4 regions of the Mesobacillus subterraneus genome follow, and region 1 is predicted to be linked to each of the others. Evidence: predicted binding sites of a transcription regulator. Region 1 holds the regulator's gene; each other region holds the start of a gene.
What was found. The regulator Rex, encoded in region 1, represses fermentation and respiration genes when NADH is low (regulators of the CRP and FNR family bind a similar motif). The targets are predictions, from matches to a motif close to TTGTGAAATATTTCACAA.

Region 1 (7,754 bases):
AAATGTGGATATTAAAGACCTGGATGCCATTGCGGTAACGAAAGGACCAGGCCTGGTGGGTGCATTATTAATCGGGGTAAACGCAGCCAAAGCGCTGGCGTTTGCGAATGGCATTCCACTGATTGGTGTACATCATATTGCCGGCCATATTTATGCGAACCGGCTTGTAACGGAGATGAACTTCCCGCTGCTGTCACTTGTAGTTTCTGGCGGGCACACGGAGCTCGTATATATGAAGGAGCACGGTCATTTCGAGGTTATTGGCGAGACAAGGGATGACGCAGCAGGTGAAGCCTATGATAAGGTTGCAAGGACATTGCATCTTCCATATCCGGGTGGGCCGCATATCGACAGACTTGCTCATGAAGGAAAGGCGACAATTGACCTCCCCCGTGCATGGCTAGAGGAAGGCTCTTATGATTTTAGCTTTAGCGGGCTGAAATCGGCTGTGATCAATGTTGTGCATAACGCAAGGCAAAAGGGTGAAGAAATTGCTCCTGAAGAACTAGCAGCCAGTTTCCAGGCAAGCGTTATAGATGTACTTGTCACTAAAACTCAAAAAGCTGTGAAGGAATATGGAGTAAAACAGGTTCTGCTTGCTGGAGGAGTTGCGGCGAATAGAGGTTTGAGGGAGAAATTATCCACAGATTTTGCTGATTCAGATGTGGAAATTGTTATTCCACCATTGTCTTTATGCACAGATAATGCTGCGATGATTGCAGCTGCAGGAAGTGTTTTTTATGAAAAAGGCCAACGCGCCGATTTAACTTTGAATGGAAATCCAGGTCTAGAGATAACTATCCACAACTAAAGTCGTAAATGAAAAAAAATGTTGTCAGACTCTTCTGTGGATATGTGGGTGTTTTACCTACACAATTGTGTATAATGTGGAAAACTCTCTGGATAAGCTATAAATCAATCTTTACTATATGAATAACTATGTGAACAAAAAGTCCCGGTTTTTAAATCGGGACTTTTTTGTGGATTATTTGGAGGAAAATTAAAGAATTTAATATAAAAAATGATTTTCAATGCCATTTTACAAAAGAGAAGTTGAATGTAGACAACAATTTAAACAATTAAAATCACTTTTATAGCGAAAATCTAATTTTTATAGCGAAATTCTTGATAATATAGTGAAAATCTAATTTTTATAGCGAAAACGAAAATAATATAGCGAAAATCACATTTTTATAGCGAATTGGAAATTTCATTTGTTTTTTTCCAATTTTATATGAGACTAAATTAAGCTTAGGTCTAGAATGGATTTTCTGTACAAAAAACCGGACACAACCATGCCCGGTTTTTTCTAAATACTAAGCCAGCTCTGTCCACTCTTCCATCAATTCATCGAGTGTCTCTTTTGTGGCTTCAATTTTGCTATTGATTTCTCCAGCTTTTTCGTGATCCTGGAAGATTTCAGGATCACAAAGCAATTCTTCATATTCAGCGACTTCCAACTCTAGCTGTTCAATTCTTGCTTCCACTTCTTCCATGCGGCGTTTGCGCTGGCGTTCGAGTTTTTTGGCTTCTTTGTCCTGTTGGTAGGAGGTCTTGTCTTGCTTTGAGTTGTCCACAGCACTTCCTGAAGCTTTGGCGGCCTGCTCGGCCAGTGCTTTCAGCTCTTCCTGCTCAAGCTTTTTCTCTACGTAATAATCGTAATCGCCAAGGTATTCAGTTGAGCCACCACGGTCTAGCTCAAGGACCTTTGTCGCAATCCTGTTGATAAAATAGCGGTCATGTGAGACGAACAGGATGGTACCTGGATAATCAATAAGTGCATTCTCAAGGACTTCTTTGCTATCAAGGTCGAGGTGGTTTGTTGGCTCATCCAAAATAAGGAAATTTGAATATTGCAGCATCAGCTTGGCAAGTGCCAAGCGCGCTTTTTCGCCACCGCTCAGGGTGGAAACGATTTTTAGGACATCGTCTCCTGAGAATAAGAAGTTCCCCAGGACTGTACGTATCTCTTTTTCGGACTTCAATGGGTATTCATCCCAGAGTTCATTCAACACCTTTTTGTTCGAGCTAAGCTCTGCCTGTTCCTGATCATAGTAGCCAATCGATACATTGGAACCGTATTGAATATTCCCTGTAATCGAAGGCAGTTTCTCAACAATTGTTTTTAATAAAGTTGATTTACCAACGCCATTCGGTCCAACCAGTGCCGTGCTGTCTCCACGTGAAAGATTGAACGTGATATTTTCTGATACGATATCATTCTGATACCCGACAGCAAGTGTATCGGCTTTGAGAACATCATTACCGCTCTGGCGTTCGATTTGAAAGCTGAATGAGGCGGATTTTTCATCGCCCTTGGGCCTGTCCATGCGGTCTATTTTTTCAAGCTGTTTCCGGCGGCTCTGAGCACGCTTGGTTGTAGATGCCCTGGCCAGGTTCCTCTGGATAAAATCCTGAAGCTTGTTGATCTCATCCTGCTGTTTCTCAAAAAGTTTCAGATCACGTTCGTAATTCGCGGCTTTCTGTTCTAAATACGAGCTGTAATTGCCAGGAAACTTCGTCAGCTGGTGACGAGAGATTTCATAAACCTGGTTCACAACCTTATCAAGGAAGTAGCGATCGTGTGAAACGATCAGAATGGCTCCGTTATAGCCCTGCAAATACTGCTCAAGCCAGGACAGCGTGTCAATATCCAGGTGGTTCGTCGGTTCATCTAGAATCAAAATATCCGGACGGGTCAACAAAAGCTTCGCCAATGCGAGTCTAGTTTTCTGTCCACCGCTTAAAGTGGATATTTTTGTGGAATAATCAAAAGAATGGAAGTTCAGACCGTGCAGGACGGAACGAATATCGGCTTCATACTGGTAGCCGCCTTTTTCCTTGAACTGAACCTGAAGCAAGTCATAATCTTTCAAAACCCTGTCGTATTCTGTCTGGTTGGAGAGAATGTCAGGATCCGACATTTTTTCTTCCAATCTGCGTAAGTCTTTTTCCATGCTGTGCAGATGGTCAAAAACAGCCAGCATTTCATCCCAGATGCTTTTTTCGGATTCAAGTCCGGTATTCTGAGCGAGATAGCCAATCATTGTCCCTTTAGGACGGATGATTTCACCGCCATCATGAGCTTCATACCCGGCGATGATCTTCAGCAGGGTTGATTTTCCTGCGCCATTCCTTCCAACAAGCGCGACACGGTCGTTGGTCTGTATTTCAAACTTTATATTCGATAAAATAAGATCAGCAGCAAAATATTTTGATAGCTGATTAACCTGTAATAAAATCATTATTTTTCACCTCTATTGCCTTAGAGATAGTGTAACTCAATAATATAGGCACGGCAATATGTGTGAACTGCGATAGGGGGATAGTGTAACCCTGAGTATTGTGAATACTGAAACAAAGTTCACACACAAGTTTGACAAAATAGTGTATCATTTGATAGAAAGGAGCTTACATATGGCAGAATTTACTCACTTTAATGAAGAGGGCAGAGCGAAAATGGTCGATGTCAGTGAAAAACCAGAGACGGTCCGCACAGCAGTCGCCCATTCAAGCATAACCGTGAACGAAGATATATATAGTAGAATCACTGAAAATAAGATGAAAAAAGGGGATGTACTGGCTGTCGCGCAGGTAGCGGGCATCATGGCAGCAAAAAAGACATCTGAAATCATCCCAATGTGCCACCCTATTCCTTTGACAGGGATTGACCTTTCATTCGATTGGGAGCAAAATGGTAATGACTATATCTTAAATATCGCCGCAGCTGTAAAAACAAAAGGGAATACAGGTGTAGAAATGGAAGCGTTAACAGCAGCTTCAGCATGTGCGCTGACTGTTTATGATATGTGCAAGGCCGTTGATAAAGGCATGGTGATTGGCAAGACGTATCTGGTCGAAAAAACCGGCGGTAAAAACGGTGATTTCAAGAGAGAAGAAAAGTTGAGATAGAAATACGGACAGGGTGGAGGATGGAGAATGACGAATGATGCTATGAAGATTCCGCAGGCAACCGCAAAACGTTTGCCACTGTATTACCGGTTCTTATTGAACTTGCATTCTTCAGGAAAGCAAAGGGTATCATCCGCGGAGCTAAGTGAAGCGGTAAAAGTGGATTCAGCAACAATCCGAAGAGATTTTTCCTACTTTGGAGCTTTAGGTAAAAAGGGATACGGCTACAATGTGAATTACCTGCTTTCCTTTTTCCGTAAGACATTGGATCAGGATGAACTGACGAAGGTTGCCTTGATTGGTGTCGGTAATCTGGGAACAGCATTTTTGAATTATAATTTTTCAAAAAACAATAATACTAAAATTGAGATTGCTTTTGATGTGGATCCTGGTAAGGTTAACACGAAGATCGGCGACGTGGCAGTGTATCACATGGATGATCTTGACAGGGTTGTCGTCGAGGAAGGAATCCAGGTGGCTATCTTGACTGTTCCTTCAGCGGTAGCACAGCCGATAACAGACCGATTGGTGCAGGCGAATATCAAGGGAATTCTGAACTTCACGCCGGCAAGGCTGAATGTGCCGCCTTCCATCAGAATCCATCACATTGATTTGGCGGTTGAATTGCAGTCATTGATTTATTTCTTAAAACATTATCCAACAGATACGGAAACAACTGAATCAGTGGAATAAAAAAATAGCTCCTTGCTGAAGGAGCTATTTTTTCTGTACATTCTTCAGTTTGAAATGGAACATGATCATTCTAATGCCTGATCCAAAATCGAACGTGGCTAGGGCAACAAGTAAATAGCTAAAGAATCCCCAGCCTGTCTCGGTTACATTCTGGATGGCAAAATAGGTAAACAAGCTGCCTAACAAGATGTAGACAATGCCTGAGAATAAAGGCGATTGCTTCATAACTTAAAATCCCCCAATAAAGCTTTGAATTTTCTCTGCTTCTTTTATCATTCTCTCAATGTCTTCCCTAAATACAGATTGAAGCAGGACAACCATTGTATTCATAGTAACGTGGGCGATTATCGGCACGATGATCCGTTTCGTTTTGACATAAAGGAAAGCAAAGGTGAAGCCCATCGCTGAGTACAGGATCACATGCTCCGGCTCCATATGCGCAAGCGCAAAAATGACAGAGCTGATCAGCGCGGAGAAAAAGAAATTCATTTTCTTATGCAGACTGCCAAATATGATTTTACGAAAGACGATTTCCTCTAATATTGGGCCGATAATTGAGCTGACCAAAATGATGACTGGGAACATTTCAATCAGTTTAATGATTTCCTGTGTATTCTCCGAGCCCATTTCGATGCCAAGCATATTTTCGATGTTGGCAGCTATTGATTGTGCGAACAGAGCAAGGAATACACCTGCGAAAGCCCAGGCAGCAGAACTTGCCGGAGATGAAGCATCACGTAGGTCAGCCTCTGTCTTGCGTTCTTTCCTTAGAAGCAGAAGCACGATCACAAGTGTCAGTGAAAAGCTGATTACGAGCCAGTATGGAATTGAGAGTGTCTCCATTTCCTCAAGGCTTTTTCCCATTGCAGCTCCGATAATGGCAACAATCGGGATGCCAATCAAGCTAGAAAGCTGCATGGCAATATAGGCAATAATGACGTACCAGTATTCCTTTTTCAATAGGATAATCTCCTTCTATTCGGATCGGTTTATGTGTATGCCATAAAATCTTTAATAAAGAATGTTATCTATCCATTTTACTAGTAATCATCAGGAAAGTTCAAATATCAGGGTGTCATTTGAATGTTTTGGTTAAAATTCCTTTGAACTGGCATACTCTTTAAGGTGTCCTTTTTTTGCCAGGCATACTTCCAAAGCACGAAATATAGGACTTGCTGTCGAAGGGAAAGAGGTTAGATTTAACTGCTGAATTTTATAAAAAAAGTTAGGCTTCACACTTGCAAAAAAAATTGAGATTCATTATTATATAAATTGTGTTAGCACTCTATCGAGGAGAGTGCTAATAAAAAATTCTACATATAATTTGAGGAGGTTGTTTCACTTGATCAAGCCACTAGGAGATCGCATTATTATCGAGCTTGTTGAGTCTGAAGAAAAAACTGCAAGCGGTATCGTTTTACCCGACACAGCGAAAGAAAAACCTCAAGAAGGTAAAGTCGTAGCTGTTGGAACTGGCCGTGTACTTGAAAACGGTGAGCGCATTGCTCTTGAAGTTGAAGTCGGTAACCGCATTATCTTCTCAAAATACGCAGGCACAGAAGTGAAGTACCAGGGAACTGAGTACCTGATCCTACGTGAAAACGACATTCTAGCAGTAGTGGAATAGAAAAGCGCAGGCGACTGCCCAAATCCGACAAGCGCTGGAGGTCCTGACAGTGAAGTCGTTCTTTGACTTCATTGGCTGGACCGAAGCAACTCGAGGAGTTAGGAGCCGCAGCTAGACAAGCGACTCGAGGGACTAGGCGCTCGAGCTAGACACTAACAAAAGTGTAGTGGGATAACATATAAATTAAAAATTCTGAGGAGGTCTTTCTACAATGGCAAAAGAAATTAAGTTCAGTGAAGAAGCACGCCGCGCGATGCTTCGCGGGGTTGACTCTCTTGCAAATGCAGTAAAAGTAACTCTTGGACCAAAGGGACGCAACGTGGTTCTTGAGAAGAAATTCGGTTCACCGCTTATCACGAACGATGGCGTAACAATCGCAAAAGAAATCGAGCTTGAAGATGCATTCGAAAACATGGGTGCTAAGCTTGTTGCTGAAGTAGCGAGCAAGACGAACGACGTTGCTGGTGACGGTACAACTACTGCAACAGTTCTTGCTCAAGCGATGATTCGTGAAGGTCTTAAGAACGTAACTGCCGGCGCTAACCCAATGGGCATCCGCAAAGGTATGGAGAAGGCTGTTATTACAGCTGTTGAAGAGCTGAAGGCTATCTCTAAGCCAATCGAAGGCAAAGCTTCTATCGCACAAGTTGCTGCGATTTCTGCTGCTGACGAAGAAGTTGGCCAATTAATTGCTGAAGCGATGGAGCGCGTTGGCAACGACGGCGTTATCACAATCGAAGAATCTAAAGGCTTCACTACAGAATTGGACGTTGTTGAAGGTATGCAGTTCGACCGCGGATATGCATCTCCTTACATGGTAACTGATTCTGACAAGATGGAAGCAGTTCTTGAAAACCCATATATCTTGATCACTGACAAGAAAATCGGCAGCATCCAGGAAATCCTTCCTGTTCTTGAGCAGGTTGTACAGCAAGGCAAGCCATTATTGCTTGTTGCTGAAGATGTTGAAGGTGAAGCACTTGCTACATTAGTAGTCAACAAGCTTCGCGGAACATTCAACGCAGTAGCTGTTAAAGCTCCTGGCTTTGGTGACCGCCGTAAGGCTATGCTTGAAGACATCGCTGCATTAACTGGCGGTGAAGTGATCACTGAAGAGCTTGGACGTGACCTTAAGACTGCTACAATCACTTCTCTTGGACGCGCTTCTAAAGTGGTGGTTACGAAAGAAAACACAACAATCGTTGAAGGTGCTGGAGACAGCGCTCAAATCGCAAGCCGCGTAAACCAGATCCGCGTTCAAATGGAAGAAACAACTTCTGAATTTGACCGTGAAAAGCTGCAAGAGCGCCTTGCTAAGCTAGCTGGCGGTGTTGCAGTCATCAAGGTTGGTGCTGCTACTGAAACTGAATTGAAAGAACGCAAGCTTCGCATTGAAGATGCTCTTAACTCAACTCGCGCTGCAGTTGAAGAAGGAATTGTATCAGGCGGTGGCGTAGCGCTTCTGAACGTCTACAACAAAGTAGCTGGAATCCAGGCTGAAGGCGACGAAGCTACTGGCGTG
Region 2 (7,754 bases), 1.1 Mb from region 1:
CTTTTAAGGGAAAGGGAAATTGATTATCATCAAGCGCCGGTGTTGCCGGAGGGCAAGAAAATCATCGGTTGGATTGGCCGATTGGATAAACGGAAAAATTGGCTGATGCTCCTGGAAATAGCCAAAAGAATTAATGCTGAAAGAGATGATATCGAAATTTGGGTGATTGGCGGTGCTCAAAGCGTCCAGAGGGAAGAATTCGCAGCGAAATGGCACGAGGAAGACCTGACAGACATTGTCAAATGGCACCCTGTCATTCCTTATCAGCAAATGCCGCATGTCTACGCGAAAATCCGTAAATCAGGAGGCTGCACGCTGGCAACGACAAAGTCTGAATCCTTCGGCAACACCTTTATTGAATCGATGGCATGTGGTGTACCGGTAGTAGCGTCGAACATGATGCCGGTCACGGAGCTGGTCCTCCAGGAGAAGACCGGAATGCTCTATTACGGACAAAATGTCGAGGATGCTGTTAATAAGCTATACTCCATCATTGATTTCCCTGATAGGCAGAAGCAGATGTCAAAGACAGCCATCCAGCATGTCCGGCAGCATTTTGCAATCGAAGTCGTAGCGGACCAGTATATTGATTTATTGTATGAGATTGTTCATGAACGCGGGAACGGAGGGAATCAGTCGTGATTAAACCTGTATCATACCGAAGGAAATTAGCAGGGAAATCGAATGCCCATCTCATCGCTTTTGATGATGGCAGAGATTATGTGGTCAAATTTTTACAGACCGGGTTTGAAAAGTCGTTGCCGAATGAATGGGTGGCCTATTGCCTGGCAAGATACCTCGGTTTGCCGGTTCCGTTTGCCAGGCTGGTCGAAATTCCCGAGAATTTTGCTGCAATGATTCCTGATTCCAATCAATTTACTCTTACGCAGTTTCAATTTGCATCTCTTTATGTGCCCGACTGCCTTGACGGTCACCAGGTAAAGAATGTTGCCGGGATTGTGAATGCAGAAATGCTGGCAGGAATTATCCTCCTTGATTATTGGCTTGGCAACAGGGATCGCACACGCAAGAATATTCTTTTACAGGAAGATACAAAGGATAGCTATTATTTATGGATCATCGACCACGCGGAGATTCTTGGGTCATATAATTGGGAGATATCCGGCCTTGAAAAACTGCCTATCGGATTAAGGAAGAGCGCAGCTCAAAAGTTGATGGCAGTATTTGTTGAAAATGAAGATGCATTCTTCGAACACCTGGAGTCGATTCAAACAATCCCGATTTTTTTAATAGAGGAAATTGTCTCAACTATCCCTGATGACTGGATGGTTACGGATGAAGAGAAAAAAGCGATGGTGACTATGCTGTTGAAGCGAAGAAAGAAGGTTCTTCCGAAGCTGCTGCCGCGATTTATAAAAAATGTTTACAGGCCTCTTCACTGATAGTGGGAAATCGGTAAATTTTATTCATTGAAGTTTTCGATTTGATAGGCCGTTAACGTGTCGAAATCTTGACCCTTGGAATATAAAAGACTATGGAAAGGGAGGCAGCATATGAAAATCCGGAAAGCGATTATCCCGGCAGCCGGGCTGGGGACAAGATTTTTACCGGCAACAAAAGCACAGCCTAAGGAAATGCTGCCGATTGTTGATAAGCCGACAATCCAATATATTGTTGAAGAAGCGGTAGCCTCAGGAATAGAGGAAATCATCATCATCATCGGCAGGGGAAAAAGATCGATAGAGGATCATTTTGATAAATCCTATGAACTGGAAGATGCTTTATTAAAAAAGCATAAGCTTGATCTTTTAGAAGAGGTCCAAAATATATCAAGCCTGGCTAATATCTATTTTGTCAGGCAAAAGGAAGCGCTGGGCCTGGGACACGCCATCCTTTGTGCCCGAAGCTTCATCGGCAATGAACCGTTCGCCGTTTTGCTTGGCGATGACATTGTGATGTCCGAAGTCCCATGCATGAAACAGATCATCAATGTATTTGAATACTGCAATAGCTCAGTCGTAGCCATTCAAAAAGTTGATGATTGTGATGTCAGCAAATATGGGATCATCAAGCCAAAGGGGTGCGAATCTGGAGCCGAATTTATTCTATATCGATGCGCTGATAGAAAAGCCGCCGAAAGAAGAGGCTCCTTCAAATTATGCAATTATGGGACGTTATGTACTAAGGCCGGAAATATTTGATGTACTGGCTAATCTTCCAGCGGGGCCACAGTGGAGAGCTGCAGCTGACCGATGCCATCAATGAGCTTAATAGACGGCAGGCAGTACTGGCATATAACTTCGAGGGCAAGAGATATGATATCGGGGATAAAATCGGTTTCATCAAGGCAACGGTGGATTTCGCATTACAAAGGGAAGATACCAGGGAAGACGTCATTGAGTATGTAAAAAATGTGTATGAGATGACGGTCTTGAAGAGAGAGTGTGACTGATATGAAGGTCGCTGTACTTGGAACAGGTTATGTAGGATTATCCACCGGAGTCTGCCTGGCAGAATCGGCCACGAAGCAGTTTGTATTGACGTTGATGAAAGAAAGATAGATACCCTCAAACAAGGAAAGTCTCCGATTTATGAACCAGGACTTGAAGAGCTCCTTATTAAAAACTCCTCCGCGGGAAGACTGGCTTTCACTACGTCTCATCAGCAAGGATTAAGCCAAGCGGACATCATTATCATTGCTGTCGGAACACCTCAGAGCGACCACGGCCAGGCGGACTTGAGCTATCTTGAGCAGGCCGCAAAAGATCTTGCTGAGCATATCGTCCGTGATTGTGTGGTTGTGGTGAAAAGCACGGTGCCGGTGGGTACGAATCAATATGTGAAACAATTATTATTAGAGCAGCTGAAAAATAATGTTGAGATCAAAATGGTCTCCAATCCGGAATTTCTCCGACAGGGAACAGCCATCGAGGATACCTTGAAAGCAGACAGGATTATCATAGGCTCTGACGATGAGAGTGCATCTGAAAAAATCCAGGAGATGTATCGTCCGCTGAACGTTCCGTTTCTGTTGACGGATGTCAAAAGCGCGGAAATGATTAAATACGCCTCCAATGCATTTTTAGCGACGAAAATCAGTTTTATCAATGCAATCGCCAATCTATGCGAAGCCGCCGGAGCTGATGTCAGGGATGTAGCGAAGGGAATGGGCTTTGACAAGCGAATCGGAGCAGCCTTTTTAAATGCCGGAATAGGGTATGGCGGGTCCTGTTTTCCAAAGGATGTAAAAGCACTGCTGCACACCTCCAGGGAGCTAGGGGTTCCTTTTTCATTATTAGAAGAGACGATCGCCATCAATGACCATCAGCAAGAGCTGCTTGTAGGAAAAGCACTAAAAAGATTCAGTGCATTAAAGGATAAGAAAATAGCCATGCTCGGCCTGTCATTCAAGCCGGAAACAGATGACATCAGGGAAGCACCATCGGTAAAAATTGCACGTTCTTTAACTGCAGCTGGCGCTAAGGTTGCAGCATACGACCCAGTTGCAGCCTGCAACGCAAGGAAGGTCATTGGCGATGTCATTGCCTATGTGGACTCAGCAGTAGAAGCCGCAAAAGGAGCAGATGCCCTGTTTATTGTCACAGAATGGGAAGAGTTCAGTCAGCTAGAATTGGGAGCTGTATTGAATGTCATGAACCAGCGGATCATCTTTGACGGCAGGAACTGCTTAGATGAAACGGCCCTCAAAGCGTGCGGGCCAGTTGAATATTATCCAGTCGGGAGGCCGGAGGTTATTTTAAGAGATAAGAGAGCATAAATTTCACTTCGAGAAATGTCCAGCTCCAGCGCCTAGCCCCTCGAGTCGCTTCGGTCCGCTCAGGTGAAGTCAAAGAACGACTTCACAGGTCGGCCCTCCAGCGCTTGTCGGGGCTGACCAAGGCGCTTGCGCTTTTCTTTGTCCAGCCCCAGCGCCTAGCCCCTCGAGTCGCTTGTCCCGTTTCGCCTCCTAGAAACTCCGAAACTTCAACTCCGCCGGCAGAAGCAAAAAGCGCTTCTTTGTCGGAGTCTCCAGTTTCTCCGTTTCTGGACAGTCGGCTATACATTTCAGCTTCGGTTCGCTCAGGTGAAGTCAAAGAACGACTTCACAGGTCGGCCCTCCAGCGCTTGTCGGGGCTAACCAAGGCGCTTGCGCTTTTCTTATTGGGAATGAATGAGTTCATTCCTTTTTTTGTGGGTGTTATTGAATTGATACAGGGAATCGAAGCAGATGGCCTGACAGAGGACAAGAAATTATTTACCTTTATTGGCTCCTTAAAATTTATCGTCATCCTGACCAGTCCAATTTTCTTATTCCTTTTTTTCGTTTTAACCGCCCTGAGAATGGGAATGGAATGAAAGAAGCGAACATGGGTTACATATCATATTTCTCTCACATTTATATTGTATAAAAGAATTGTCCGCGTGCCTGCACAAAAATGTGATTTAGTGAACAAACTGTCGAGGTGACTTTATGTATAAAAAACAAGAAAAAATGCTTATGTGGCTTGCTTTTTTAGTGGCTGCTATAATGGGCCTGTCTTTTATCGGAAGAATTTTTGCTGGATAGAAAAGGGGTATTGAAGAATGGGGAATGAAGAATCAGTTTTTTTCAGCCGGGTCTTAACGGAGCTTACATTATCCTTCCATATTATTTATGCAACTATTGGAGTAGGAATTCCGTTAATGATTATGATTGCTCAGTGGCTTGGAATCAAGAAACAGGATGAACATTATATCCTGCTCGCAAGGAGATGGACACGCGGCTTTGTCATCACCGTTGCGGTCGGAGTTGTGACCGGGACGGCAATTGGATTGCAGTTGTCATTGCTTTGGCCTAATTTTATGGAATTGGCAGGCAATGTCATCGCTCTTCCGCTGTTCATGGAAACATTCGCGTTTTTCTTTGAAGCAATTTTCCTTGGGATTTATCTCTATACTTGGGACCGTTTTGAAAATCAGAAGAAACATTTGCTGCTATTGATTCCGGTTGCGGTTGGAGCCTCTTTTTCAGCTGTGTTCATCACAATCGTGAACGCGTTCATGAATGCACCGCAAGGATTTGATCTAGTGAACGGACAACTGGTCAATATCAATCCGGTTCTGGCGATGTTCAATCCAGCGATGCCGACAAAGGTCGCCCATGTGCTGGCGACAGCTTATATGACTTCGGCATTTGTACTCGCTTCGATTGGCGCCTTCAGGCTTTTAAAAGGTTCGAATCATATATACCATAAAAAAGCGTTATTTTTAACTATGAAAATCGGTCTTATCTTTTCGATTGCTGCTGCGGTCATCGGAGATTTTTCCGGAAAATACCTAGCTGAATACCAGCCGGAGAAACTAGCGGCTGCAGAGTGGCACTTCGAGACTGATGAGGGTGCGCCGTTGATGTTGTATGGTGTTCTTGATGACGGCGAAGTAAAATATGCGCTAGAAATTCCTTATGCGTTAAGTATTTTGGCTCACAGCGATCCGAATGCAGAGGTCATTGGACTTAATGAATTCCCTGAAGATGAAATCCCTCCACTGTATATCCATTATTTATTTGATGGAATGGTAACGATTGGGATGTGGATGATGGCCCTTTCGCTCGTCTATGTTGTGGGTGTGTGGCTGAAATGGAATTTTATCCGGTCAAGATGGTATCGCTGGCTGATCGTTTTCGGCGGTCCGCTATCGATGGTGGCGATTGAGCTTGGCTGGTGGTTCGCTGAAGTCGGGAGGCAGCCTTGGATCCTTCGAGGAATCATGAAGGTTGAGGATGCAGCAACGACGAGCGGGCAGGTCGATTTGATGCTGATCTTGTTTGCCGGTTTATACATGATACTGGCAATCGGAAGTACTGTTGTATTAACAAGGATGTTCCGGAAAAACACAGTTGAGCAGGAACTGGCAGACAGGGAACTGGAGAAGGAAGGTGAGTTTCGATGACACTTGAACTAATCGGGATATCGGTCCTCTGGATTTTTCTCTTTGGATATGTCATCGTCGCCTCCATCGATTTCGGGGCAGGTTTTTTCAATGCATATAGTCTTTTCAGAGGAAAGCAGCATATCCTGACAGGGATTATCCAGCGTTATTTATCTCCTGTATGGGAAGTCACGAATGTATTCCTTGTATTTTTCTTCGTGGGAATTGTCGGTTTCTTTCCTAAAACAGCATATTATTACGGAACTATCCTGCTCGTTCCGGCCAGCATCGGAGTGGTGTTGCTAGCAATCCGCGGCGCTTATTATGCGTTCACCACTTACGGCGGATTGAAGCACAAGAGGTATACGTACTTGTACGGACTTACCGGCTTATTCATTCCTGCCTCATTATCAATCGTGCTCACGATTTCAGAAGGAGGGTTTGTGGAAGAGACTCCATCAGGAATTGAATTGGACTACTGGACTCTTTTTACCAGTCCTTTGACATGGAGCATAGTTGTCCTGAGTCTGACCGCTGTTCTATATATATCCGCCGTTTTTTTGACCTGGTATGCGAACAAGGCACAGGATGAACCGGCAACGGAACTCCTAAGGAAATATGCTTTGATTTGGAGTGTGCCGACGATTGTTACCGCAACAGGCATCATCGTTGAACTGAGGGGCCATAACCCTGAGCATTACAGCAGATTAGTTGATTTATGGTGGCTGTTTGCCATATCTCTCATCCTGTTTGTGGGAACAGTGTACCTGATTGGTAATCGCAAGGCATACGGTGTGGCGTTCGGGCTATTGACTGGCCAGTTCCTTATCGCATTTTTTGCCTATGGAGCTTCTCATTACCCGTATCTGTTGTATCCGTTCCTCAGCATATACGACAGCTTTACAAATGATGCGATGGCAATTGCTCTCATCATCGCGTTCATCGCTGGACTGGGACTTCTGCTTCCATCACTGTACTTGCTGCTAAGACTGTTTTTATTTAATAAAGACTATGTCCAGGGGAAAAGGAACGACCACGCATAGGAGGTTTGAAAATGGCTGAATTCACGATGTTTTACGCCCCTTTCATTGTCATTGTTGCATCGATTGCTGCATCATTTTGGCTGGCAGGGAAGGACGAAAAGGTGGAATAAATTTAAAGAGCTGTCATCCTTTGTCTGGATGGCAGCTCTATTTGTTGTTTCGGGAATATTTTGTTGTGAAATAGTGCTCGAGCAGGGCGGTTGCGCTGTTTGTTCTAAGAAAGTTTGCGCCACAATGATGTACTTGTCACTACTGAATCATTCTCAATGATAGCATAAGCAGCATTTGTGATTGCTTCAGGTAAATTTTCACCAGTACCTTTAAATTGATTAAAAGAAGCCTCGGAGACTCCGTTAGAAGAGAAGCTGTAACCTAATTTCTCCAGTCTCTCGACAACCAGCATCGCATGTAAAAGATTCCTTTCCGGCTGGAATTCGGAGTCATTGATGAAGACGCCTTTTTCATAATCGAACCAGCGGTCCCATCTGTTCAGCTTCCATCCTAGAATTCTCCGCGCAATCGCATCTGTTTTAGTCATCCTTCTCCCTCACTCCTAGTTATTGTTATATAACAGATTATTTAATTAAATTATATTGCATAACAGATACAATTTGCAATGATAATAGAATTGAATTCTTTTATTTATTTTAACAAATTGAGCACCTTTTAGCTCGGGGTGACAAACATGAATGAAAAACTGAAGGTCTAGTGGCTAGCAGTTTTATATTTTTTTGTCGCAGATTAAGTTCCAATATTTTACATTCTATATCCATTGGGATAATGTTTACCAGTTTTCAGTTAGGCTATAAGCAAATAAGAGTTCAAAAGGAAGGAGTGGCA
Region 3 (7,754 bases), 740 kb from region 1:
ATGTTATTAAAAATTTCCCCAAAACACATAATTATATTATCTAGTGACTGAACGGTTACACCTAGTTGGTTCGAAAGCCAAAATGCAAAATCAGTTCGTAGCCACTGATAACTGTTTGAATATGGTATCAGTTGCAAGGGTATTGTTGTTTGTCTCACAGAAGGAGATGAGGTAATAGTATGACCAATATAACGGAGAAAGAACCTAGAATCATCCAAAAATTGAATAACATGTCCGTTTCCAGTTTCATTTCCATCAGGGCATTCTATTGTAACATGTACTCCTCTCCTAACTAACCACTCAAAGAGGTTGCTAAGAATCGTTATCCCCGCAGGTTCAATGAATTGCAATTTACAAAAATCGAAATTTATTCTTGAATCCTTTGGTCCTAAATCATTATCAATAACTGCACCTAGCAATGAGTACATAGTATGCCTTGTAAATTGTTTCGGTAAAGCTACATCCACGGGCTCGACTCTCCCTTTTTGTTTATTTCTGTAAATAAATTATAACATTTACAAATAATAGGTGGATGGCTATTGCTCTATTTATCAGAAAAACATTTCCGCAAATAGTTACAATTTTCGACAAACCCAGGCATTTCATTAGCTTTCACAAATGGCTATTTACCAATAAAAATGGCACATTTAACATTTATTAAAAACCGCTTTTAGAATATGGGACTATTGTAAACATTGCAATAACCCCTATAAAAGCTCCAATTGTGTAGGCGCTTTTTTTCTGGAGTAAAACCTGGGTAACTATGCCCGGAATCACAATCCATAATAATATTGGAATTAAAATTGACTTCAACACAGGTGTAAAAGCTTCAAAAAACGCTTCTAAAATAACTTCGTTTGATCCTAACATGACTATACCTCCAACGATAACTTTAGCAGTAATAAGTGAAAAGTGTGTGCTAATATTTACTCAATTGAAAGGAGCTTTTCCATTTTCTAATTCATAAAAATCAATCAACCTTTTAATTGTCTTTCCATTAACGCTTTTATTGTTTTCAATCTTACTAAGTGTTTCTGATTTCATTTGAAGGGCCTTACAAACTTGTTCTTGTGTCAGGTTTCTTTTGAATCTTTCCATCCTCAGAATGGCTCCTAAACTTTCAGGATGCAAAACAAAAACAACTCCTTTCAAAGTGCAAAAAGTTATTTATCGTTTATATCGGATTAATCATATTCAATTTAAATGCAAAAAAAGAAGCCTCACTCATCAAGAGAGACTTTTATCAGAATATTGACTTCTTCAGTTATATCCTCTTTCCCATCTACAATGACAGAAATCAATCCATCAACATCCATTTCTTTTTTTATCTCATTGATCCAGTCAGATGCTACAGTTTCTGGTGTCCTGCCTCGGAGTGGAAAGGAGCCTGCACGCTGCGATCGCATACCTCTTGTTAAGTATGTGATTCTAATGGTGATAGCCATTTATCACTCATTTTCCCATTTCTTCAAGTGCTTTATCCATTTGTCTTTCATTAGCCAAGGTTGATCCACTAGTCATATTCTCAACCTTACGATAGTTATACTTTGAATTTTGGAAGAAATCGAACGCGAAATTCTTCATTGGTTCTCCCTCTGGGTAATACCCCTCAACCACTTGAGATTTAAAAATGTTTCCTAACATATATTCATGATTAGAAATATCCATTATGTATTTACCTGCTTTGTATTCTTGAATGATAAACTGTTCAAAATCTTTTATCTCATCTTCTGTCGCTTCATAGTCATTAGCAAATAAGCTTATTTCATCGAACTTTTCCGTTTCAGTTGCGTTTTTGGCAGCTACCTCATTCACCTTTTCTTCCCAAGTTTGTTTATTTTCCGAATTCATTTCATTTTTTTCTACGGGTTGGGTTGATTCTTTGACTACCTCTTTAGGTTCATCGTTTGAAATGTCTACAACCAAGGCAATCACAACGAGTAAAAATAAACCGCCAAATAGCCCAACTATAATCTTAAATGCCTTTTTCATTAAACAACACCCCTCCTAATAATATTCCAATTTCAGCCTATCAAGACAGGTAAAGTTTGTAAATATATTTATCATAAAGTGGTATCACCAGTAATACCATTTATTAAACGAGTAGAAGGGGGGTAGGAGGATGAGTAAGAACAAAAAAGTAAAGCCGGTATCTTTTAATAAAACCAAAGAAAAGGACGTCAAGATGCTCAGACACTTGGAGGGAATGAACTTCGGAGGCTACGTGAAGGACCTCATTTGGGCAGATATCCAGAAGAAAGAATCCGCACTAAAGATTGCCCAGAAAAGCGAAAAGGGAGGCATTAAGATTGTGGTGGGAAGGTAATACCGCCTCCTCCCTCCTGATCTCTTTCGTAACACTGTTACAGGGTTGACACTGTCAATTGTCATGACAAATGGAAGGGAGTGATTAAAATATGATTGAAGGGAAGGGCTTAGGCGGAAAGAAAGTAAACAGAGTGAACGTGTCCATGACGAACAGGATGAACCAGAAGCTGAACAAGCTAGCCACAGCATGCAACATGCGGTCAACAACCCTGGCAGGGCTATTAATCGAAAAGAGCCTGGACAACGTGCAGCTGGTATCTGAGCTACAACGTGAGTTTGCCGTCCACACTGCTTATAAGGTATTACCGGTTCGGAACCAAGGGTCAATTGAATATGTGCTAAGCGAAAGGAGGTAACGATGTGGACCTGGTGAGCTTCAGTACAGGATTGCTGTCAGCGGTGTTCGCATACGCATTGTTTTCACAGAAAGAAGAGGTTATTGAGGATTTAGAAGTAGAACTTGAAGAAGAGGATCTGGTCATCAATGATGAATCCACAGGAAGGCATGTTACAATGTCATGCCAGACCTGCAGGAAGTTGAAAAAACATAAAGAAGTAACGCCTAATTTATATCAGTGCTGTAAGTGTAAACGGCATGTAGATTTAAGGGCAAAGTAGTTAGTGAATTATCTGATTCATCCACATGTTATCCCCATTACAAACATTTGCTTTTTAATATAATCGCTTCCCCGGAGACTATTCCTAGATATTTCTCAACTTCCTTTCCCTGCAATGTCGAAGTTGTAGTTACGATCATATTTTATTCCTCCTCAATTTTTATGTCCGGCTGTTAAAAAGCTGTGAATAACTACATATACGATTCCCTCAGGAAAAAGTTTCAATCAAAAAAGAACTCGGCTTTTATTAGCCGAGTCCTAGAATCATTACACTTCGTCTTCCTCTACACGGTTTTTGAACGCTTCCTGGACGACGAGGAATTCCTCATCTTCCTGCGCTTCTGTCCCAGGTCGCTTTGCTTTCAGTGCACCTGCAGGCAAGTCTCCGGGATGGCCCTTTTTCTTGTGGTTGAACTCTTTGCCTCTGCTCATTCATGAACCCTCCTTTACTTTAAAAAGTATAAGCTTTTGACACTTGGATTAGTGTCCAGCTCCAGCGCCTAGCCCCTCGAGACGCTTGTCCAGCTGCGGCTCCTAACTCCTCGAGACGTTTCGGTCCTGCCAATGATGTCAAACAACGACTTCACTGTCAGGCCCTCCAGCGCTTGTCGGAGCTAACCAAGGCGCTTGCGCTTTTCTTATCCAAAGTAGTTTTTCCTGATGTAACCTGAAATATAAAAAATCAACTGCATATGATTGTATAGAAGAAATTTTACGAATGAAAGGGATGCTGAAATGGACGATAAATTGTACGCTCAGGATTTGGTAGAGTGCCCGACTGTTTTTTGCGCAAGCCGTGATGACCAGGCTCCGCTATTTACTGCAGATGCGTTGATTAATGGTGACATAAAGAAGATTAACCTCGAGGATTATCGGGGCAAGTGGGTCATTTTATTTTTCTACCCAAGTGATTTCACCTTTGTCTGACCTACAGAACTGGCGGCGGTCGCCGCTGTTTACCCTTTTATAAAGGCACTGGGTGCTGAATTGCTGGCAGTCAGCACAGACAGCGTCTATTCTCACAAGGTTTTTAAGGAGACTTCACCATCGTTGAAGAACGTTACGTATCCAATGGTAAGTGACAGGGCACAGGTAATTAGCCGGGCTTATAGGATTCTAGATGAGACTACAGGAGCTAGCTTCAGGGCATCAATATTCGTAGATCCTGATGGAATCATCAGAGCGAAGCTGATTTATCCAGGGAATGTCGGCCGCCGCAACCTTCCTGAGCACGTAAGGATTCTCCAAGCTTTTGAATATGCCAAGCAAACGGGCAAAGGTGTTCCGGCGAACTGGGTGCCCGGCCAGCAAGGAGTCAGTACAGACCCTTCAAATATAGGTAATATTTAACACTTCAGGATCTGTTAACAGGTCCTGTTTTTTTAGTTTCAGCGCTGGTCCATACTGAACCAGGGGCATATTCTGATCATTTTTGTCTGTGACCAGCATCACACCGAAAGGATAAAATTGTCACAAATTCTCTACATAAATCTTCGATATTACTCACAAAGTTTTTTTAAAATAGAATTATCATTATGTTAATTTTTTCACAAACTAAAGATTTGGGAGGAACCATTGATGGAAGAGGTCCTGATATTAAGTCGGATCCAGTTTGCAGTTACTGTGTTTTATCACTTCTTATTTGTTCCATTAACGATTGGTTTAGTCATTCTCGTCGCCATCATGGAAACAAAGTATGCGCGCACTCTTGATCCAACGTATAAGCGGATGGCGGATTATTGGGGAAAATTGTTTGCCATCAACTTTGTGCTTGGCGTGATTACCGGCATTACGATGGAATTCCAATTCGGCACGAACTGGTCCGAGTACTCAAAGTATATGGGAGATATTTTCGGATCGCCGCTTGCGATTGAAGCTCTGGTCGCTTTTTTCCTTGAGTCGACCTTTATGGGCATCTGGCTTTTTGGCAAGGATAAATTCTCACCGAAGCTGCGGGCGATTTCGATTTGGATGGTGGCTCTAGGCACGAATATTTCGGCACTCTGGATTATCACAGCAAATGGTTTCATGCAAAATCCAGTCGGTTATGTCCTGAACAATGGCCGTGTCGAGTTGGAAAGCTTTTCAGAGCTTGTCACCAATCCGTATGCCTGGTATATGTTCGTACATACAGTTATTAGTGCCTATATTGTCGGTGCATTCTTTATGATGGCGATCAGTGCCTATCATCTGCTTAGGAAAAATGAAACAGCATTTTATAAAAAGTCATTTAAGTACGGTCTGGCGATGGCTCTGTTTTCAGCAACTTTGACGCCATTCATCGGCCACCAGTCCGGTGTGTTCGCAGCGAAAATGCAGCCGGCAAAAGGCGCAGCGATGGAGGCAGTCTGGGAAACACAAAAGGACATGCCATTCCACCTGATCCAGATTCCCGACCAGGAAAACGAGCGTAATGCTTTTGAGGCCATCAGCATACCGAAACTGGGCAGTTTCTTCTATACTAACTCTTTTGATGGGGAAGTCACTGGTTTGAATGATATCCCTAAAGATGAACGCCCGAACGTGGAACTGGTCTTTTACGCATTCAGGGTCATGGTAGCACTCGGAGTCTTTTTTCTGGCGGTTTCCTGGTACGGCTTGTATCTTTACCGGAAAAATAAACTGGAGTACTCACCTCGGTACTTGAAGTTGGTCCTTTATTCTGTGCTGCTTCCATACCTCGCGATCAATGCTGGATGGATGGTAGCAGAAGCAGGAAGGCAGCCGTGGGTTGTGTACGGATTGATGAAAACATCGGAGGGGGTATCGCCAATTGCTATGTCCCAAGTGGTTTTCTCTTTGGCGGCGCTCGTCATCTTCTATACGGTTCTCTTGATAGCAGATGTTTACTTGATCATCAAATACGCGAAAAAAGGTCCTGAATCTGAGGTTAAATATGGTCTTGAAGGAGGCGTGAAGCATGTCTCATGATACACTTGCAATCATCTGGTTCGGTTTGTGGGGATTGATTTGGACGGTTTATTTTATCCTCGATGGTTATACTCTTGGGACCGGAATGCTGTTCCCGTTCATTGCGAAAAACCGACAGGAGCGCAACCAGCTGCAGGAGGCAGTCGGTCCGTTCTGGGGCGGGAATGAAGTCTGGTTGATTACCGCTGGGGGAGCGACTTTCGCAGCTTTTCCAGCTGTCTATGCCGATATGTTCAGCTTTTTGTATACGCCGTTATTCCTGGTGCTCATTGCCTTGTTCATCCGAGCCATAGGACTCGAATTCATGCATAAGGATGACAACCCGCTGTGGCAGGCAACGTGTAAATGGGGATTTTTCACAGGGAGCTTCTTGATCGCATTTTTATTCGGGGTGACATTCGCCAACCTGTACCGCGGATTGTTGATCGGCCCCAATGGCTATGAAGGCAATTTGTTCAGCCTGTTGAATGGCTACGGCATTTTGGGAGGATGGTTGTTTGTCTCCTTGTTCCTGCTTTCAGGCTCTCTTTGGATTCAGCTGAAGACAGCTGGGCAAACGGCGGTACGAGCATACAGATTTTCCAAAATTTTAGCTGGAGTGGCTCCCGCAATGTTGTCACTATTTTTCCTGGCAACTGTGAACAGGACGCCATTGCTCAACAACTACTCAGAAAACCCAGTCCTCTGGATTGTACCCGTTATTGCATTGACTGCGATGCTCGCATCAGCCTACTTTATTTTTAAAAAGAAAATCGGTTATGCCTTTACGGCAGTCTGCGTGACCATTTTTACAAAAATGGCCTTCGGCTTTGTCGGAATGTTTCCGAACATGCTGCCATCCAGCATCGACAATGCCTATAGCCTCACCCTTTTTAATGCAGCGGGAAGCAAGCTCAACCTGACCATCATGTTCATCGTAGCGGCCATCTTCGTGCCAATCATCATAGTATACCAGTCCTGGAGTTACACACTATTTAAGGATAAGATTCTTAAAGATAGCGCAAAGGGATATCAATAATTAAAGGCGTCTGGTTAGCCAGACGCTTTATTTCTGTTAAAGTGCAACAGCCGGGAGAGGTTAAAGGCATTACATTAATAAACATTTCAAGAAAAGATCAAAAGCGAAATGTCTAATAAAAAGGGTTGGATAGCCATTTCAGAAAAAGATTAGGAGCAAAATATCTAGTATCTGCGGTTTAATGGACATTTCAAAACAAGATCAGGAGCGAAATATCTAGTATCTGCGGTTTAATGGACATTTCAAGTCAAGACAGAAGCGAAATATCTCATAATAGTTTCTTACCGATGAAAAGAGTGAAAAAAAAGACCTATTAGATCAGAAATCTAATAGGTCTTTGTTAATGATTAAAATTTGTACATAGTCGGCTGGAGCTCTGTTGTTGGGCTACTTTTTGTTTCTTTTATTGCATTCTCACTTTTCAAATACCGAGCATAGGTTTTGTTCCACTTTTTAACCGCTACGAATGACAAGGTGATTGTAACTGCTAGTATTCCAAGAGTGATTGGCCAAAAAGCTGGTGAAACATAACCCCCCGCGTACGCCAAACCGATTGGAGAGAACACCACGTACAGGAAGGCAACAAGCGCAAGAAGGATCACAGATACAGGCAATGTGTATTTCCATGGCACCATGTCGACAGCTGCTTCGGAGCGGAAGGTATATGGCGTCGTTCTTGGCTTCCAAAATCCGATCCCAACCATGATGGCGACTTCAACCACGAACAGGATTGCATAAATGTGGATGAAATGGATTGGAACAACGAAATTGAACAGATGCTGTGTACCCCAGACGAGCATATAGTAAGTGATGACGTGGAAAATGATCACAACTTTGGCTGCAATGGACGGGACTCGTTT
Region 4 (7,754 bases), 1.1 Mb from region 1:
TCTCGCTTTTTAGTGACTATTGGAGTCCAAAAATTGCCGGGGAAATCAATGATATGCATGTTAAGTTCGCCAAGCTGAAGGGTGAGTTCATCTGGAATAAACATGATCATGAGGATGAAATGTTTCTCGTCATGAAAGGAAAGCTGCTGCTTAAGTTCAGGGATAATGATGTGCACCTGGAAGAAGGAGAATTCATGATTGTTCCAAAAGGAGTGGAGCATCTTCCCATTGCGGAGGAGGAAGCGCATGTCATCTTCTTTGAACCAAAATCAACCGTTAATACAGGTGAAGAAGTGAATGAAAGAACAGTTTCCGATCTTTCATCTATATAAATAGCTTAATAGGCTCGGTTTATGACCAAGCCTTTTTTCATAGATAAGAAAGGATAAATTTCACTTCGAGAAATGTCCAGCTCCAGCGCCTAGCCCCTCGAGTCGTTTCGGTCCTGCCAATGAAGTCAAAGAGCGACTTCACTGTCAGGCCCTCCAACGCTTGTCGGAGTTGGTCAGTCGCCTCCGCATTTCGAATTGTCTAGCTTTGGCTCCTAACTCCTCGAGACGTTTCGGTCCTGCCAATGAAGTCAAAGAGCGACTTCACTGTCAGGCCTTCCAACGCTTGTCGGAGTTGGGCAGTCGCCTCCGCATTTCGAATTGTCTAGCTTTGGCTCCTAACTCCTCGAGACGTTTCGGTCCTGCCAATGAAGTCAAAGAGCGACTTCACTGTCAGGCCCTCCAACGCTTGTCGGAGTTGGGCAGTCGCCTCCGCATTTCGAATTGTCTAGTGTCGCCTCCTAGAAACTCCGAAACTTCAACTCCGCCGGCAGAAGCAAAAAGCGCTTCTTTGTCGGAGTCTCCAGTTTCTCCGTTTCTGGACAGTCGGCTATACAATTCGATTTCGGTCCGCTCAGGTGAAGTCAAAGAACGACTTCACCGGTCGACCCTCCAGCGCTTGTCGGGGCTGAACGAGGCGTTTGCGCTTTTCTTAATAGGAAAGGAATTTATCAAGTTGTTAAGTTATGGATAACTAATTATGCAGTTTTCTTAATCCAATGATTTTTGTTCATTATTCTTCAATTTTCACTAGTTCAAATCCAGTTTCTTTCCACACGTAGCGAATTCCATGGACAAATGTATTAAAAGTTGGAACATTAACATGCAAACCATTCAACACGATGGATTTGGCCATTTCTGGACTGATTCCTACATAAATTGATTGCACACCCATGAGCTTCAAGGCATTGATGACCTGCTGCAGATGGAACGCTATGGATGCATCCAGTTCATCCGAAACACCGGTAAAGTCAAAAATGACAAACTGATTGCCTTGATGGGCGCTGTGTGAGAGGATTTTTTCCCCTAGCAATTCCAGTCGATCTTCAGTTAATTTTCCCATAATCGGAACGAGTACTGCTGAGTCCACCGAAAGCGGGATGACGGGCATATCAAGAATTTGAAGCTGTTTTCTGTTTTCCTCCAGTGTTTCTTCAAATTCGGTTACATCCTTCCACGTAAGGATAAATCCGCATTCCTTTCCTTCATTATTGGTTAGTATATCCACCATAATTTCAGCCGAAAATTTATTGAAAAAAGTGATGCTTGCAGAATGAGGGAACTCACCTTTGGCGAGGATTTTCTGTGGGCGGCTGCCATGGAACTCTCCTACGTCCCTCCCGATAAATTCTTCTGGATCATTAATTCCTACATAAGGGCCAATTTGCGCTAATAATTTCATTGCAGAATCATTAATAAAAACGATTTTGTAATCCTCATTTGCAATCAAAATATTCTCATTGATTTTATTTAAAATTTGTTGATTTTTTATTGCATCGAGATTGAACAAAGGGATCGCTCCAATTCTAGTAGGCGTACTATGTGAAATTATAGCCAAGTTCTCCAGTTGAGACAAGGGAGTACAAAAAGCCTCCTGCATAAGCTCAGGAGGCGTGACAAATCATTTAGTAGATGCTTTCTGTTTGAAGATTGTTTTTCGAATATATGGTATTACCCAGTGGTCCAACCCGTATTTGCCTGCGTTAAAACCGGCGAAGAGGATAATGAATCCGAAGAAAATATCTGTTGGATTGTGGGATACGGTACCGGCAAGGAAGAAGCTGAAGTTCATCAATAACCCGAAGAACATGGCAGCAGTTGTCAGGCAGCCGAGGATGAGTCCCACACCGACAAGGAATTCACCAACCGGTACTATGAAGTTGAAAAGCTCAATGTTCGGCAGCGCGAAGTTTTCCAGAAAAGAGACATACCAGCTATAAACCATGTTTCCATCAGGACCTTTTACCGGATTGGCGACGGCATTTTTCAAATATCCAGTTGCATCAAAGCCTTCCCCAGTCATTTTATGCCATCCAGCAACCATCCAGTTGTAGCCTAGCCATAATCTTATAACCGTCAGCAGGCCAGCAGCAATCTTGTTTCCCCTTAGCCATTCAGCAAACATATCAATCGCTCCCTTTCAAGAATGAATTATTATTTGATTACACTACAATATATTTACTTTCTTAATTTAAATGCGAACCGAATGTCCTTGTTCACAAATTAGCAAAAACATATTGTCAGGAATTTGAACACTTTGGGAAGGTGATGACGGTAAATTAGTTTAGAAGTGCTCATGTGGAGGATTAACGGAAAATAGCGAGGGAAGCAAATACGAAGGAGATCACGGCAAAAAAGAAGCCAGTCAAAATACATGTCAGAGGAATTTACGGCAAAAAGAAGCCAGTCAAAATACATGCAGAGGAATTTACGGCAGAAAGAAGCCATTCAAAATATCAGGCAAGAGAGTTACCCGCAAAAAACAGCTAGTCAAAACAATAGTCAGAGCTGATACGAAAAAAAAGAGCCAGGCAAATGCCAGGCTCGCTGTTAATAGTATGAGTTAAACTGCTTTATGCGCAGTCTCAACTTCTCTTTTGAATACAGTTTTACGGATGAATGGAACGACCCAGCGGTCCAGACCGTATTTACCAGCGTTGTAGCCGGCGAACAGGATGATGAAGCCGAAGAAGATGTCAGTTGGGTTGTGAGATACTGTTCCCGCCAGGAAGAAACTGAAGTTCATTACCAGGCCGAAGAACATAGCGGCAGTTGTCAGTGTTCCAAGCAATAATCCAAGTCCTACAAGGAATTCACCTAGCGGCACGATGAAGTTGAATATTTCGACGTTCGGGATCGCGAAGCTTTCAAGGAAGTTCACGTACCAACCATAAACCATGTGACCGTCAGGACCTTTAACTGGATTCGCCACTGCGTTTTTCAAATATCCAGTCGCATTAAATCCATCACCAGTCAATTTGCCCCATCCGGCAGTCATCCAGTTATATCCGAGCCAAACCCTGATGACAGTCAACAGGCCAGCAGCAATATTGTTTTCTCTTAACCAATTAGCAAACATATAAATCGCTTCCCTTCAAAAAAAAGTAATTATTGATTACACTTACAATATATCAAAATCCGAAATAAAAATGAGTTAATTGTGAAGTTTTTCACAAAAATGCAACAACAAATTGACGGAATGATGAACATGACCTCTAAAAAAAGGATACATTTTTGGTTACAGTGCCTAAGCAAAGGGGCTAACAGAAAGGATGAAAAGCATGGACCAACAATCAGGAGCAACTCAACCAAATCCGGGCACTGAGAAAATCTGGAGCAGGGATTTTTTATTCATCTTCCTTGCTAACTTTTTTATTTTTCTTGGATTTCAAATGACATTGCCAACGATACCATTGTTTGTAGAGCAGCTTGGTGGCAATGACCAGCTGATTGGTTTCGTCGTAGGAATCTTCACTTTTTCAGCATTGCTTGTCCGTCCTTTCGCAGGGAGAATGCTTGAAACGAAGGGGAGAGGCTTTGTTTACTTGATTGGCCTGGCCATATTCGTGGTCTCGGTGGGCTCATTTGGGTTTGCAGTCAGCATCGCCTTCTTGTTTTTAATGAGGGTAGTGCAGGGAGTTGGCTGGGGTTTTTCTACTACTGCTTCTGGCACAATTGCTACGGATTTAATCCCTCCACGCCGCAGAGGGGAAGGGATGGGCTACTTTGGGCTCTCCGGAAACGTTGCGCTTGCGATGGGACCGACTCTCGGACTCGCACTTGCTGAAATTATTACATTCAAACAGCTGTTTTTAGCTAGTGCCTTTCTCGGCCTGACTGCGTTCCTATTAGCATCAAGGATCACGTATAAAAAAGTTGAAAAAAGCGACAGGGAAGTGGAACGGCGCAGATGGGATGTATATGAGAAATCCGCATTACAGCCATCTTTATTATTATTGTTCATCACGGTGACTTTTGGAGGAATCGCGTCCTTTCTGCCCCTCTATTCCGCCCAGAAAGGTATTGAGGGAATTCAGTGGTACTTTTTTATTTTTGCGATGGCTCTGATGCTGTCACGTTCCTTTGCAGGCAAGATCTATGATAAAAAGGGGCACGGTGCGATTTTCCTGCCAGGGACGTTTTTAATCATGGTCGCGATGATTCTGCTGGCATGGCTGCCGAATAGCCTAGTTATGTTCATCGCAGCAGGGTTATATGGATTCGGGTTTGGGTCCGTCCAGCCGGCACTGCAAGCATGGGCAGTCCAGGATGCGCCAATGAATCGCAAGGGTATGGCAAACGCAACCTTCTTCTCTTTTTTCGATTTAGGGGTTGGGGTCGGCGCAATGGCTTTTGGCCAGATTGGGCACTGGCTCGGATATGGCAGCATCTACATTGCCTCAACCATTTCCGTTTCCATCTCGATTATCTTATATATTTTTATGGGAAGAAGAACCGTGAGAAATTAGACCTGTTCCATACCGGAGCAGGTTTTTTATTTGAAGCAATGGGTTATACAAAGTAAAATACAGTTGTAGGTATATATTGGAATTAAGGCAGCGCCCGCTGACATATTTTAATACTTTTAAAAAATATGGTGCAGGGTATAGAAGAGTACGGAATTCATGAACCTATGAAAACAAAAAATGCAGGAGGAATCGTTATGTATTTCAAATCTTTTTTTGATGATCAACTAGCACATATGTCTTATTTGATAGGCTGCCAGCGAACGGGTGAAGCTATTGTCATTGACCCGGCGAGAAACATCCAGCCTTACCTGGATATCGCAAAAAAAGAAGGCTTCAATATCTCTGCAGCAACAGAAACTCATATTCACGCAGACTATCTCTCAGGTGCAAGAGAGCTTGCCCACCATCATGGGGCCAAGCTTTATGTATCAGACGAAGGGGATAAAGACTGGAAGTATCAGTATGTCAATCAATATGAGCATGAATTGCTGACTGAGGGATCGACTTTTCATATCGGAAATATTTATTTCGAAGTTATCCACACACCGGGCCATACACCCGAAAGCATCTCATTCCTATTGACTGACAAGGGCGGCGGAGCTAATGAACCGATGGGCATATTCACCGGTGACTTCCTGTTCGTAGGCGATGTCGGCCGCCCAGACCTCTTGGAAAAAGCGGCAGGCATCAAAGATACATCTGAATCAGGGGCACGCCAAATGTTCGAATCGCTTCGTAAAGTGGAAAAACTGTCGGACTTTCTGCAGGTATGGCCAGCACACGGCGCAGGCAGTGCATGCGGAAAATCCCTCGGCGCTGTGCCGATGTCCACTTTAGGCTATGAAAAAAAATTCAATTGGGCTTTTCAGATCAACGAGGAGGATAAATTCGTTGAAGAACTGCTTGCAGGTCAGCCAGAACCTCCAAAGTACTTCGCAGAAATGAAAAAGCTCAATAAAGTTGGACCAGAATTACTTCGTCGTGAAGAAACACCTAAGGTTTCATTATCTGCTGCTGGCAATGCAGCCGTTGTTGACACCCGCCCGGCAGAGGAGTTCGCGGACGGACATGCAGAAGGGACAATTAATATCCCGTACAATAAATCCTTCACGAACTGGGCAGGCTGGCTATTAAGCTATGATGAGGATATCGTGCTGATTGCTGATCCTGAAATATTACCTGATGTGGAAAAGTCCCTGCAGTCAATCGGACTTGACCAGGTCATTGGCTTCATCGATCCGAAAGAACTTGATGGTCAGTTGGAAGAGTACAAGACCGTAACGGCAAGCGATGCAAAAGAATTGATGGAAGACGAAAACTACTTTGTGATCGATGTCCGCAACCAGAGTGAGTGGGACAGCGGCCATATTCCAGGTGCCCACCATCTGATGCTGGGAAACCTGAATGATAACCTTGATCAGGTTCCTAAAGACAAGAAAATCATCGCACACTGCCAGTCAGGCGCACGCTCGGCAATCGGTACAAGCCTGCTTTTGAAAAATGACTTTAAGGACGTAGTCAATCTCGAAGGCGGCTTCTCCGCATGGGAAGAAGAAGGACTACCTGTGAAAAAAAACTAAAGAATGAGGGCCAGCTCAGTTGATGAGCTGGCTTTATTTATTTGTGTAAAGGAGAAAAGATTGTTAGTAGTGACCTGAATAAGTGAAGGTATGAAAAAAAGACGCCAACTGAGAGTATTGGTGTCCTAAATCCTGAGATACGAGAAAAGAGGTAGCCGATGGAGCTTATTGGTGTCCTAAGGAAAAGAGGTAACCAATAGACCGTTTGGTGCCCTGAAATGTAAGAATATAGGAAAAGAAGGTAACCAATAGGCCGGATTGGTGCACTAATTTGTAAAAATACGGGAAAATAGGATACCAATAGACCGTATTGGTGCACTAATTTGTAAAAATACGGGAAAATAGGATACCAATAGACCGTATTGGCGCCCTAAATTTGTAAAAATAAGGTAAAATAGGTAAACAATGAACCGCATTGGCGCCCTAAGATGTAAGAATATAGGAAAAGAATGTAACCAATAAGGCGCATTGTTGCTTGAAAATGTAAGAATACAGGAAAAAGAAATGACCAATAGTCCGCATTGGCGTCCGAAAATGTAAGAAACTGAAGAAGGGCATACCCTGAATACTGCGATGAGTAATCTAAGCAATCTATGCAATATGACTGAAACCAAGTCCGCTAAAATCATGAACAAACTATGACCAACATATTAAATAATCTGTAACATCAGGCGAAACAGTTGATTCTGCTGGCTCTGAGCTATAATTTAGATATAACAGATATCCGATAAGAGGGGATTAGCGTGAAAATTTTAGTCATTGAGGATAATGAAAGTGTCTGCGCGATGATTGAGATGTTCTTTTCAAAAGAGGGCATCCGGGGCGAGTTTGTGAATGATGGACTGAAGGGGTACGAGGCTTTTAAAAATGAAGAATGGGATTTGCTGATTGTCGACTGGATGCTGCCTGGGATGGATGGTGTGACTTTGTGCCGGAAGATCAGGCAGGAGGGCAGCGATGTGCCAATCATCATGCTGACGGCAAAGGACAGTGAGTCGGATCAGGTTCTTGGTCTGGAAATGGGTGCTGATGATTATGTGACGAAGCCTTTCAGTCCATTGGCTTTGATGGCAAGGATCAAGGCGGTGGCTCGCCGCTATCAGAAGTTAAAGCCAGAAGAGAACAGTGAAGTTGGGACAAGTCTCATTAAAATAAATAAAGAAACACGTGAAGTGACTCTGGCCGGCAAACCAGTCACTAACCTGACACCGAAGGAGTTCGATCTGCTTATCTTCTTCGCCCAGCATCCACGGCAGGTTTTTACAAGGGAGCAGCTTCTCGAGCGTGTCTGGGGTTACCAGTTTTACGGGGATGAGCGTACTGTAGATGTTCATATCAAGCGTCTGAGGAAAAAGATTGGCACGCCTGAACAGCCA

Region 2: LC048_RS02540 (cytochrome ubiquinol oxidase subunit I) is a predicted target of Rex. The motif match lies at 4,398-4,415, and genes of this name have one in related genera.
Region 3: LC048_RS17705 (cytochrome ubiquinol oxidase subunit I) is a predicted target of Rex. The motif match lies at 4,481-4,498, and genes of this name have one in related genera.
Region 4: LC048_RS02190 (DoxX family membrane protein) is a predicted target of Rex. The motif match lies at 3,488-3,505, and genes of this name have one in related genera.

What each region holds. Positions count from the first base shown of each region.
Region 1 covers NZ_CP129019.1:4,157,254-4,165,007, reverse strand. The annotation lists gene tsaD (tRNA (adenosine(37)-N6)-threonylcarbamoyltransferase complex transferase subunit TsaD) at 1-811, shown strand, start outside; gene LC048_RS21640 (ABC-F family ATP-binding cassette domain-containing protein) at 1,317-3,245, opposite strand; gene moaC (cyclic pyranopterin monophosphate synthase MoaC) at 3,418-3,912, shown strand; gene LC048_RS21630 (redox-sensing transcriptional repressor Rex) at 3,940-4,605, shown strand; gene LC048_RS21625 (YdiK family protein) at 4,630-4,830, opposite strand; gene LC048_RS21620 (CPBP family intramembrane glutamic endopeptidase) at 4,834-5,565, opposite strand; gene groES (co-chaperone GroES) at 5,948-6,232, shown strand; gene groL (chaperonin GroEL) at 6,444-7,754, shown strand, end outside.
Region 2 covers NZ_CP129019.1:510,284-518,037, forward strand. The annotation lists gene LC048_RS02515 (glycosyltransferase family 4 protein) at 1-642, shown strand, start outside; gene LC048_RS02520 (HipA domain-containing protein) at 639-1,403, shown strand; partial or broken gene galU (UTP--glucose-1-phosphate uridylyltransferase GalU) at 1,515-2,413, shown strand; gene LC048_RS02530 (UDP-glucose dehydrogenase family protein) at 2,519-3,739, shown strand; gene LC048_RS02535 (hypothetical protein) at 3,822-4,055, opposite strand; gene LC048_RS02540 (cytochrome ubiquinol oxidase subunit I) at 4,546-5,892, shown strand; gene LC048_RS02545 (cytochrome d ubiquinol oxidase subunit II) at 5,889-6,914, shown strand; gene cydS (cytochrome bd oxidase small subunit CydS family protein) at 6,926-7,024, shown strand; gene LC048_RS02550 (BC1872 family protein) at 7,129-7,452, opposite strand.
Region 3 covers NZ_CP129019.1:3,413,319-3,421,072, reverse strand. The annotation lists gene LC048_RS17765 (ATP-binding protein) at 1-467, opposite strand, end outside; gene LC048_RS17760 (hypothetical protein) at 658-870, opposite strand; gene LC048_RS17755 (helix-turn-helix domain-containing protein) at 931-1,131, opposite strand; gene LC048_RS17750 (hypothetical protein) at 1,221-1,445, opposite strand; gene LC048_RS17745 (hypothetical protein) at 1,453-1,992, opposite strand; gene LC048_RS17740 (hypothetical protein) at 2,123-2,326, shown strand; gene LC048_RS17735 (hypothetical protein) at 2,418-2,684, shown strand; gene LC048_RS17730 (hypothetical protein) at 2,689-2,946, shown strand; gene LC048_RS17725 (heavy metal-binding domain-containing protein) at 2,984-3,085, opposite strand; gene LC048_RS17720 (hypothetical protein) at 3,213-3,377, opposite strand; gene LC048_RS17715 (hypothetical protein) at 3,397-3,519, opposite strand; gene LC048_RS17710 (peroxiredoxin) at 3,681-4,295, shown strand; gene LC048_RS17705 (cytochrome ubiquinol oxidase subunit I) at 4,524-5,876, shown strand; gene cydB (cytochrome d ubiquinol oxidase subunit II) at 5,866-6,894, shown strand; gene LC048_RS17695 (solute:sodium symporter family transporter) at 7,242-7,754, opposite strand, start outside.
Region 4 covers NZ_CP129019.1:441,912-449,665, forward strand. The annotation lists gene LC048_RS02170 (cupin domain-containing protein) at 1-332, shown strand, start outside; gene LC048_RS02175 (hypothetical protein) at 723-917, opposite strand; gene LC048_RS02180 (STAS domain-containing protein) at 1,063-1,887, opposite strand; gene LC048_RS02185 (DoxX family protein) at 1,951-2,454, opposite strand; gene LC048_RS02190 (DoxX family membrane protein) at 2,893-3,408, opposite strand; gene LC048_RS02195 (MFS transporter) at 3,611-4,798, shown strand; gene LC048_RS02200 (MBL fold metallo-hydrolase) at 4,993-6,378, shown strand; gene LC048_RS02205 (response regulator transcription factor) at 7,122-7,754, shown strand, end outside.